2 regions of the Marinobacter sp. RI1 genome follow, and region 2 is predicted to be linked to the other one. Evidence: predicted binding sites of a transcription regulator. Region 2 holds the regulator's gene; the other holds the start of a gene.
The links. The regulator FliA, encoded in region 2, starts transcription of late flagellar genes. The targets are predictions, from matches to a motif close to CTAAAGTTTNNNNNNNNNNNGCCGNTAA.
Positions count from the first base shown of each region.

Region 1 (4,443 bases), 1.4 Mb from region 2:
TGGCCGGAGGCAACAAACGGACAGACTACACAGCGGTCAGCAATACCGTTATCGGTGTGTTGCTGCTGGTAACCGGGGGGTTCACAGCCGCCATTTCCATGATTTCGGACGTGGCGGTGATTCTGGTATTGGGACTGATGGGGCTGGCGGGCATGCTGAGCGCATTACGCCTTGAAGAAGTGACGGAAGACTGAGCCATCAAGACCCCGTTACATCGGGGTCTTGCCATCGTTCAGGGCCAGGGCACCTTTGACAATTCGGTAGATCACCCAGATCGCAATACCCAGCAGAATAAACCAGCCCACGATCAGCATGGTGGTAATCACCCCGATGACTGTCCACAGCAAACCAATCCAGAAGGTGCGGATCTGCCAGCGGAAATGGGGCTCTATCCAGGTACCACGGACATCATCCAGTTTGACGTAGTTGATGATCACGCCCACCAGTGCCGTCAGCCCCCCCAGGAAAAAAGACAACGCCTGCAGGATGTAAACCACCACCGCCAGATTCCTCGCAGAGCTGGGCTCCTGTGATTGCTGACCGTCAGGTTTTGCGGGGATATACTCGGTTTCGGACACAGGTGTTCTCCTTGTTACGTCCCTGGCAGTCTATCACAGCCTTGGCTGGAGCCCAGTGCGATCAATTCCCCGCCGGCCGATACCCAACCCGGAAACCGCCCCAGTGCTTACCGTTCACATAGATGGGCACCGACAGGTCGTGCATGATCTCACCGGTGTCCCGGCGATAGGTCTGGAGCAGCATGCTTTCGGTATGACTCCCGCAGCGTATGCCAGTGCGGTCATTGAACAGTCGCTTGCTGCGGCTTTTCACCAGGTCGACTTCCGGATTACCACTCGGCGGGTGGGCAAAATCCTTGTTATGGGTAGGCACATAACCGTCCGGCGCGCAGGCGATGGAGAACACAATGGCCTCATGGGATTTCTTGATGGGCTCCTGTATTGCCGGAAACATCTGGTCAGTAAACCGATCGAAGCTGCTGGAATACTGTTGGGGCTGGGTGTTGGCAATCGGTGTTCGCTTTTTGTCAAACAGCGCCGCTTCACTCAAACGGCCCTCTCGAATTGCCGCCTCAAACAACTGGCCAATCTGCTGCGCCCCTTCCAGTGCTTTCTCATAAAACGGCCGGTGGTAGCTTTCGCTGCTGTTCAGCGCAAAGGCAGCATTCGCCTTCTCCGCCAGCTCCATCAACGTGGAAGCCTGGTCCGCCAGCGATGCCACACTGGTATCACTTTCGGATATATGGTCACGGACAGACTCAATAGCCGAAAACACCTGGGCCAGACTCTGCTCGTTGTTCTGGTCAATCTCGGCAATACGGGCAACCTGCTGCTGAACCCGGTCGGATTGATCCCGAATCTGATCCAGCTGGCCGCCAACGCTCTCTACAGATGCTAGCCCGTCTTCCACGGTTTTCGCCAGAGATTCAATGCGGGACACAATCTTGGTTGTGTCATTCTGAATTTCGTCGAGGGTGTCCGCCACTTCACTGGTGGCCTGGGCAGTGCGCCCGGCCAACTGCCGGACTTCATCGGCCACCACCGCAAACCCGCGGCCCTGTTCACCGGCTCGGGCCGCCTCAATGGCGGCATTCAGTGCCAAAAGATTAGTCTGCTCGGCGATACCCTGAATGGTGGACGTCACGCCCTGGATCTTGCCGGATTTTTCGTGCAGGGCCTGAATCAACCTGAGGTTCTCTTCCGACTGTTGATGCACCAGGCGCACATTTTCAATGGCCGACACCAATGACTGACGCCCCTCCACGCTGACTTCGCGATTCTGCAATGCCATGGTGGCGGCGTTGGTGGCCTGTTCCGATGATTCCCGAACCGATTCCGTGATCTGGCCGGCGTAGTCGGCCATCTGAGCGGTTTCTTCAACCTGTCGGTCCAGGCGCTGCTTCACCTGATCCGCCGCAAACGAGACTTCGGCGGCCGAGATGGCATTCTTGTCGGCACTGGCCGAGAGGGTTTCAACCAGGGCCTTGCCCGCACGGGCATCCGCCAGAAGCTGCGCACACTGAGCCCGCAAGGGATGATTGTCAGCCAGGGAGCCATCATTCAGGTCGTTGATTCCACGCTCTATTGGTTCAAGCACCCGTAAAACCAGATAGCAAGCCGCAGCAGCAAGGCCCACAAGGAGCCCGATTAACAGAGAGGCGGCATCGAGCCCCATCAACGGAGCCACCAGAATGCAGGCAATACCGAGCGCAACAGCAATGCCCACCCCCCATAAAATTGCAGTGCGATCGAGTAAACCCATGGTGCCCTCATCTTTGTCATTGCTAACGCAAGCATGTTGTTATTGCAGGCCATCCCGGAGAGTAAAGAAATGATATGAGTTAATAACTGCTACTTTAGTGGATTAAAGATACCACTATTGCAGTGCCCAAGGGGTTTATCGGCATCTGGAAGGAAATCTGAAATACAGAAGAGAAAAGCCCGGGCGGAACGAGTCCGCCCGGGCTTTTTGGCAGAGCCTGACAACCGTTATGGCTGATCAGGCACCGATAACGCCGCTGTCATCGCGGGTAACGATAACCGTTGCATCACGCGGACGCGGATCGTTGGCATCCGGCCAGTTTGCTTCCGGGTGCTGGATATTGACGAACATGGTCTTCACATCCGGTGTGGAGACAACGCCTGTAACCTCACAGCCAACCGGCCCAACGAAGAAACGCTTGATCTCGCGGGTTTCCGGGTTAGCCGCCAGCATCATGTTGTTCTGATAAGGTGCTGCATCGGAGCCATCGGTCTGAATCCAGAGGCGACCGTTATAATCGAACCAGAGGCCATCCGGACTGTTGAAGATGTTGTCATCAGTCAGAGATACGATAACCTGGTCGTCAACCACGGTTTCCGTGCCCTGCTCACCGGCAAACACGAAGATATCCCAGTCGAAGCTGGTCGCAGTGTGATCGTTGCCGTCTTCGCTCCAGCGAATAATATGACCGGTGCGGTTGTTGGCATTCGGATTTGCCGCGTTTACCTGCTCCTCCGTCCGGCGGGAGTTATTGGTCAGCGTAAAGTAAACCTGACCGGAATTCGGATCTACTGCCCCCCACTCCGGGCGATCCATCGGGGTCGCACCTGCGATGTCGGCAGCCAGGCGAGTGTTCAACAAAACATCAGCCTGATTCTCAAAACCGTCAAACTGAACGTTGCCAACCATTTCGCCCTGGGCCGCAGCCACTTTGGCAGCAAAATCCGCATCGTTCAGATCCAGCGCCAGCCAGTCGCCCGAGCCATCGTCATTAAAGCGAGCCACGTAGAGTGTGCCCTCGTCCAGGAGGTAGCCACCGGCCGTTGCAGCGTAATAAGGCTTTGAGGAGACAAATTTGTAGATGTACTCGAAACGGGAATCATCACCGGAATAACATACGACCGGCTCACCTTCCTTAACCGGCGCAAAAATCACACCCTCGTGACCAAAGCGGCCCAGCGCGGTTCGCTTCTGTGGTTTGCTCTCTGGAGTAAACGGATCAATTTCCACCATGAAACCGTAGGTATTGGCCTCATTCCGGTAATCATCCGCCGCCGACGCACCCGTCGGGGTAACATCAAAGCGCACGTATTGATCCGCACCGCTGTCAGCCAACTCCCAGTCGTAGCGGCTTGAATCGCCGACGCCATGGCGGGTCTGCTCCCGGGGCTGCGTTGCATCGCTATTAGCGAAGTACCCGTGCCAGTTTTCCTCAGCCGCAAGGTAAGTTCCCCACGGCGTCGGGCCCATCGCGCAGTTGTTCAGAGTACCGCGGGTTTCCGTTGCATCCGGACTGTATTTGGTGACCAGTTTGTCGTAACCACGCACCGGACCACGGATATCCATTTCGGTATTACCCGTAACCCGGCGATTAAACGGACTCCCGAAAACAATATCCCACTTGCCGTTGTTGTCGCGTTTGATATGAACCACAGACACACCGTGCGCGGCGATTTCCTTGCGCACTTCATCGGCCGGACGCATACCGTTGATGTAGGTAGCCCCGTTGGCATGCAAAGCGCCTTGATTGATGTACTCATGGTTCATCACCAACAGACCTTCGCTGGAGCTGTTACCACCGGCTTTCAGATCAATCGGGAAAAAGTGCACGCCGTCATGATGCATGCCCATTTGCTGCTCTTGCTCTTCTCCGGTATTGGTGCCATCCGGCTTATAGGCCGGGTAAGACCCGGTAATTGGCGTGCCCCAGGGAAGAAACGCTTCAGAGGAGTATCCCTCGGGAACAACGACCTGATTCGCGGTTGAAGTAGGGACAGCCTTGAAACCCAGTTCAGTGCTGGATGTGTTTCCACCGGTAGTACCGCCATCGTTGTCACTATCACTGTCACTGCCACAACCGGCAAGCCCCAACCCCATAACGCTGGCCAGAGCGGCGCCTACGCTACCTTTCATGACGGTACGACGCTGCATTCTGGCAGACAG
Region 1 covers NZ_AP031605.1:1,671,896-1,676,338, reverse strand. Annotated here, with positions in the region: gene ACAM27_RS07575 (MFS transporter) at 1-194, shown strand, start outside; gene ACAM27_RS07570 (membrane protein) at 210-578, opposite strand; gene ACAM27_RS07565 (methyl-accepting chemotaxis protein) at 640-2,280, opposite strand; gene ACAM27_RS07560 (PhoX family phosphatase) at 2,518-4,443, opposite strand, start outside.
Region 1: a site for FliA is predicted at 2,416-2,443, ahead of ACAM27_RS07565 (methyl-accepting chemotaxis protein). Genes of this name have one in related genera too.

Region 2 (4,443 bases):
GCTATCGTGTGGCCGCTCATGAGCAGCTCTTCGTGTTCGGCCGCATCCTGAATGTGCCCGTGCGTGTGGTGGATGAGAGCCATTCCCTGGATGACATTCTTGATGAGTTATCGGATCGACACCTGGTGCTGATTGACACTGCCGGCCTGACCAGTGCCGACCGCGGTTACCAGGAACAACTGGCGGAGTTGGCTCGCAGCGATCACAATATCCGTACACATCTGGTGGTCTCCGCCACCAGTCAGCCACGTATCATGAAATCCGTGTGGCATTGCTATAAGATGGCAAGCCTTGCAGGCTGCATCATGACCAAGATTGATGAGGCCCTGACCCTGGGCGAAGCGCTCGGGTTCGTTATGGAGACCAGCTTACCGGTGGCCTGGTACACCGATGGCCAGAAGATACCGGAAGATCTCCAGAGGGCGGAGGCCATTCCGTTAGTGCGCCTGGGCGTAGAACGGCTTAAGGCCGTGCAGAGCGCACAGACAGTCGCCGAAGGTGCCTGAGCCTCGTTGGCGACCAGAATAAAACACCGGCACGCGTGCCCGTACAAGAACGTAGTAAGAGACTGATAACAGTATGAGCAGACCACATCCGGTTCAGGTGATTGCGGTTTCCGGCGGCAAGGGCGGTGTCGGCAAGAGCAATGTTTCGGTCAATCTCGGTATCGCCCTGGCCCAGAAGGGGCGCCGGGTTGTCTTGCTGGACGCGGATCTCGGGCTCGCCAACATCGATGTGTTGCTCGGCATTACCGCCAATCGAAATCTTCAAGACGTACTCAGCGGCGATTGTGATCTGAAAGACGTGCTGGTGAATGGCCCTGGTGGTATCAAGATTGTACCGGCTTCCTCCGGCACCCAGCGTATGACCCAGCTCAGCGCCATGGAACATGCCGGCCTGATCAACGCTTTCAGTGAGCTGGGCGACCAGATTGACGTTCTGATTGTGGATACCGCCGCAGGTATTTCTGAATCGGTGGTCAGCTTCCTCAGGGCCTCGCAGGAACTTCTGCTGGTGGTCTGCGACGAACCTACTTCCATTACCGATGCCTACGCGTTGATCAAGCTGATGAACCGGGATTATGGCACCAACCGCTTCCGTATCTTGGCAAACCAAGTCCGCAATGAGCAGGAAGGCCGCCATCTGTTTGAAAAACTGACCCGGGTCACCGAGCGTTTTCTGGATGTGGCACTACAATATGTAGGTATCGTGCCTTACGACGAGGCCGTCAAGAAAGCCGTCCAAAGACAGAAAGCGGTATTGGATGCCTATCCGAGGGCGAAAGCCTCGCTGGCTATCCGGGCTCTGGCCGAAAAAGTGGACAGTTGGCCTTTGCCGTCCTCTCCCAGGGGGCATCTCGAATTCTTCGTGGAGCGGCTCGTCGAAGTCTGATCTGAATCCAGTCCTACAAGAAAACCGGATACATGACATTGGCGAAAAATCTGGGAATTTACCATCAGGCCGGCGCCAGGAGCCCTTCAGCCCTGATTGAAGAGCATGCGCCGCTGGTCAAGAAAATCGCCCTTCATCTCATGGCCCGGCTGCCGCCATCAGTGCAGCTGGAAGACCTTATGCAGGCCGGTATGATTGGCCTGCTGGAGGCCGCGCAGCGCTATTCTTCCGGCAAAGGTGCCACCTTTGAAACCTACGCAGGGATTCGCATCCGCGGCGCCATGGTGGATGAGATCCGCAAAGGCGACTGGGTGCCCCGCTCAGTGCATCGCAACGCCCGGCGAATCGCCAGTGCTATCAAGCAGGTGGAAGATCGTACCGGGCGCGAGGCCCAGGATGCCGAAGTAGCTGAAGAGCTTGGCATTGGTCTGGACGAGTATCATGCCTCACTCGCCGACGCTAACAGCGGTAGACTTTTTAGTCTTGATGAGCTCAATGAATCCGGCGAGCTGCCGATAGAAGAAGCAGAAGCGAGTGATAATCCGCTGGACGGTATTGCTTCAGGCGCTTTCCAGCGAAGTCTCGCAGACGCCATTGAGCAGTTGCCTGAGCGTGAAAAGCTGGTATTGAGCCTGTATTACCAGGAAGAGCTCAACCTCAAGGAAATCGGTGCGGTGCTAGGGGTCAGTGAGAGCCGGGTAAGCCAGATTCACAGCCAGGCGGCGTTGCGACTTCGCAGCCGGCTGGCCGAGTGGCGGGATGGTGACAACGACTGATCGGCCAGGTGCTGTGTTTCTCTTTCAGCAAGCTGTGTAGCTTTTGGTAAACGATGCTTTACAACGTGCGCAAACACCACACAATAAGCGCTTAAGGTAGCAGCCTGCTAGACTTCCAAAAGGCTGAATGAATTCCGGGTGTTACTGACTGGAGGTCCCATTGGACAAGAACATGAAAATTCTCATTGTGGATGACTTCTCCACAATGCGACGCATCATCAAAAACCTGCTGCGAGATCTCGGCTTCACCAATACGGATGAAGCAGACGATGGCAACACCGCGTTGCCCATGCTCCGAAGCGGCAAGTATGACTTCCTGGTGACTGACTGGAACATGCCCGGCATGTCGGGCTTTGACCTTCTGAAGGCTGTCCGTGCTGATGAAAACCTGAAGAACCTGCCGGTTCTGATGGTAACGGCAGAGGCCAAGCGGGACCAGATCGTGGCTGCGGCTCAGGCCGGGGTGAACGGGTATGTGGTCAAGCCTTTCACGGCAGCCGTGCTGAAGGAAAAGATCGAGAAAATCTTCGAACGAATCCAGTAACCAGAGGTCGGATGGCTCGCCATGAGTGATACCAAACAGAACCATCAGGGCCTTGATCCGGAGGTGGCGGAGAAGCTTCAAAAGCAGGCCTCCGACCTGGCCGAGAATGTAAACGCCGGGAATTATGCCAAGGCGATGACCCTGATCAATGAACTGAGCGAGGTTCGCGATCAGAGTCTGTATCGGGAAGTGGGGCGACTGACCCGCAGCCTCCATGAGGCAATCCGGAACTTCCAGATAGACCCGCGTAATGCCGAGCAGAAAGAAGTGCTGTCGAAGATGAGCGACGCTTCTGACCGTCTGGCCTATGTGGTTCAGATGACCAGCCAGGCGGCGAACCGCACCATGGATCTGGTTGAGGAAAGCATGCCGGTGGCTCACGCCATGCGGGATGAAGCGGTTTCCCTGCGGGATGAGTGGCAGCGTCTGCGCCGTCGTGAAATGGAGCCTGCGGAGTTTCGGGAGCTTTACGGTCGCATCGACAAGTTCTTCGCTGGCCTGACGACAGACTCCGACAGTCTGTACCAGAACCTGTCGGAAATCCTTCTGGCTCAGGATTTTCAGGATCTTACCGGTCAGGTTATCCAGAAGGTCACCGCGTTGGTGAAAGAGGTGGAAGACAACCTTCTTGGTCTGGTGGTGATGGCCAGCCACGTTGATCAACTGACCGGCACAGTGCATCAGATTGAAGAAAAAGAAGAATCGGCCGAAAAAGGGGTAGGGCCCCAGATCAAGGCCGATGAGCGGGAAGATGTAGTTTCGGGACAGGACGATGTGGACGATCTGCTGTCCAGTCTCGGATTCTGATAATAAAGAGGGTGACGCATGGCGTTAGATGCTGATGAAGAGATCCTGCAGGACTTCCTGGTAGAAGCCGGCGAGATACTCGAAAAGTTGTCGGAGCAGCTGGTGGATCTGGAGCAGCATCCCGATGACAGCGATCTGCTGAACGCCATTTTCCGTGGCTTCCATACCGTGAAAGGGGGCGCAGGCTTCCTTCAGCTGGAGGCACTGGTTAATTGCTGCCACTCTGCGGAGAACGTGTTTGATATTCTCCGGAATCACAAGCGCAAGGTAACACCGGACCTGATGGACGTGGTGCTGGAGGCGCTGGACAACGTTAATGCCATGTTCGAAGAAGTCCGCAACCGGGAAGAACCGACGCCCGCGCCGGACGAACTGATTGAAGCTCTGGATGCACTCGCCAAACCCGAGTCCGAGGATGCACCGGCGGTGGAAGCACCAACCCCGGCACAGGAGCCGTCGTCTGCGGATGTCGGACAGCAAGGGGATCAGGGCGATATCACTGACGAAGAGTTCGAGCAGCTGCTGGACGCGTTGGCGGATGAAAAATCCGATGGCCAGAAACCGGTCGGCAACGAGCAGGTGAGCACCCCGGCAGAATCCGCCGGCGGCTCAGACAGTGATGAGATTACCGACGATGAATTTGAGGCCCTGCTGGATCAACTCCACGGCAAGGGCCAGTTTGCCGGCGCGCCTGCGGAAGATGAAGCGCCCAAGGCAGATATCGACACCAGCGGTGGCTCGGAGAAATCATCCGGTGACGCCGATCTGATTTCCGACGACGAATTCGAGAACCTGCTGGACGAACTGCATGGCAAGGGTGCAGGCCCAAGCGCGGGGGCTGCCGCAGGTGAGCCCAAGCCTGCGCCGGCTCCATCAAGCAAGGCCGAACCAGCCCCGGAACCAAAGAAAGCGGAAGCCAAAGCC
Region 2 covers NZ_AP031605.1:3,052,964-3,057,406, reverse strand. Annotated here, with positions in the region: gene flhF (flagellar biosynthesis protein FlhF) at 1-506, shown strand, start outside; gene ACAM27_RS13830 (MinD/ParA family protein) at 580-1,392, shown strand; gene ACAM27_RS13825 (RNA polymerase sigma factor FliA) at 1,425-2,168, shown strand; gene cheY (chemotaxis response regulator CheY) at 2,329-2,712, shown strand; gene ACAM27_RS13815 (protein phosphatase CheZ) at 2,734-3,519, shown strand; gene ACAM27_RS13810 (chemotaxis protein CheA) at 3,538-4,443, shown strand, end outside.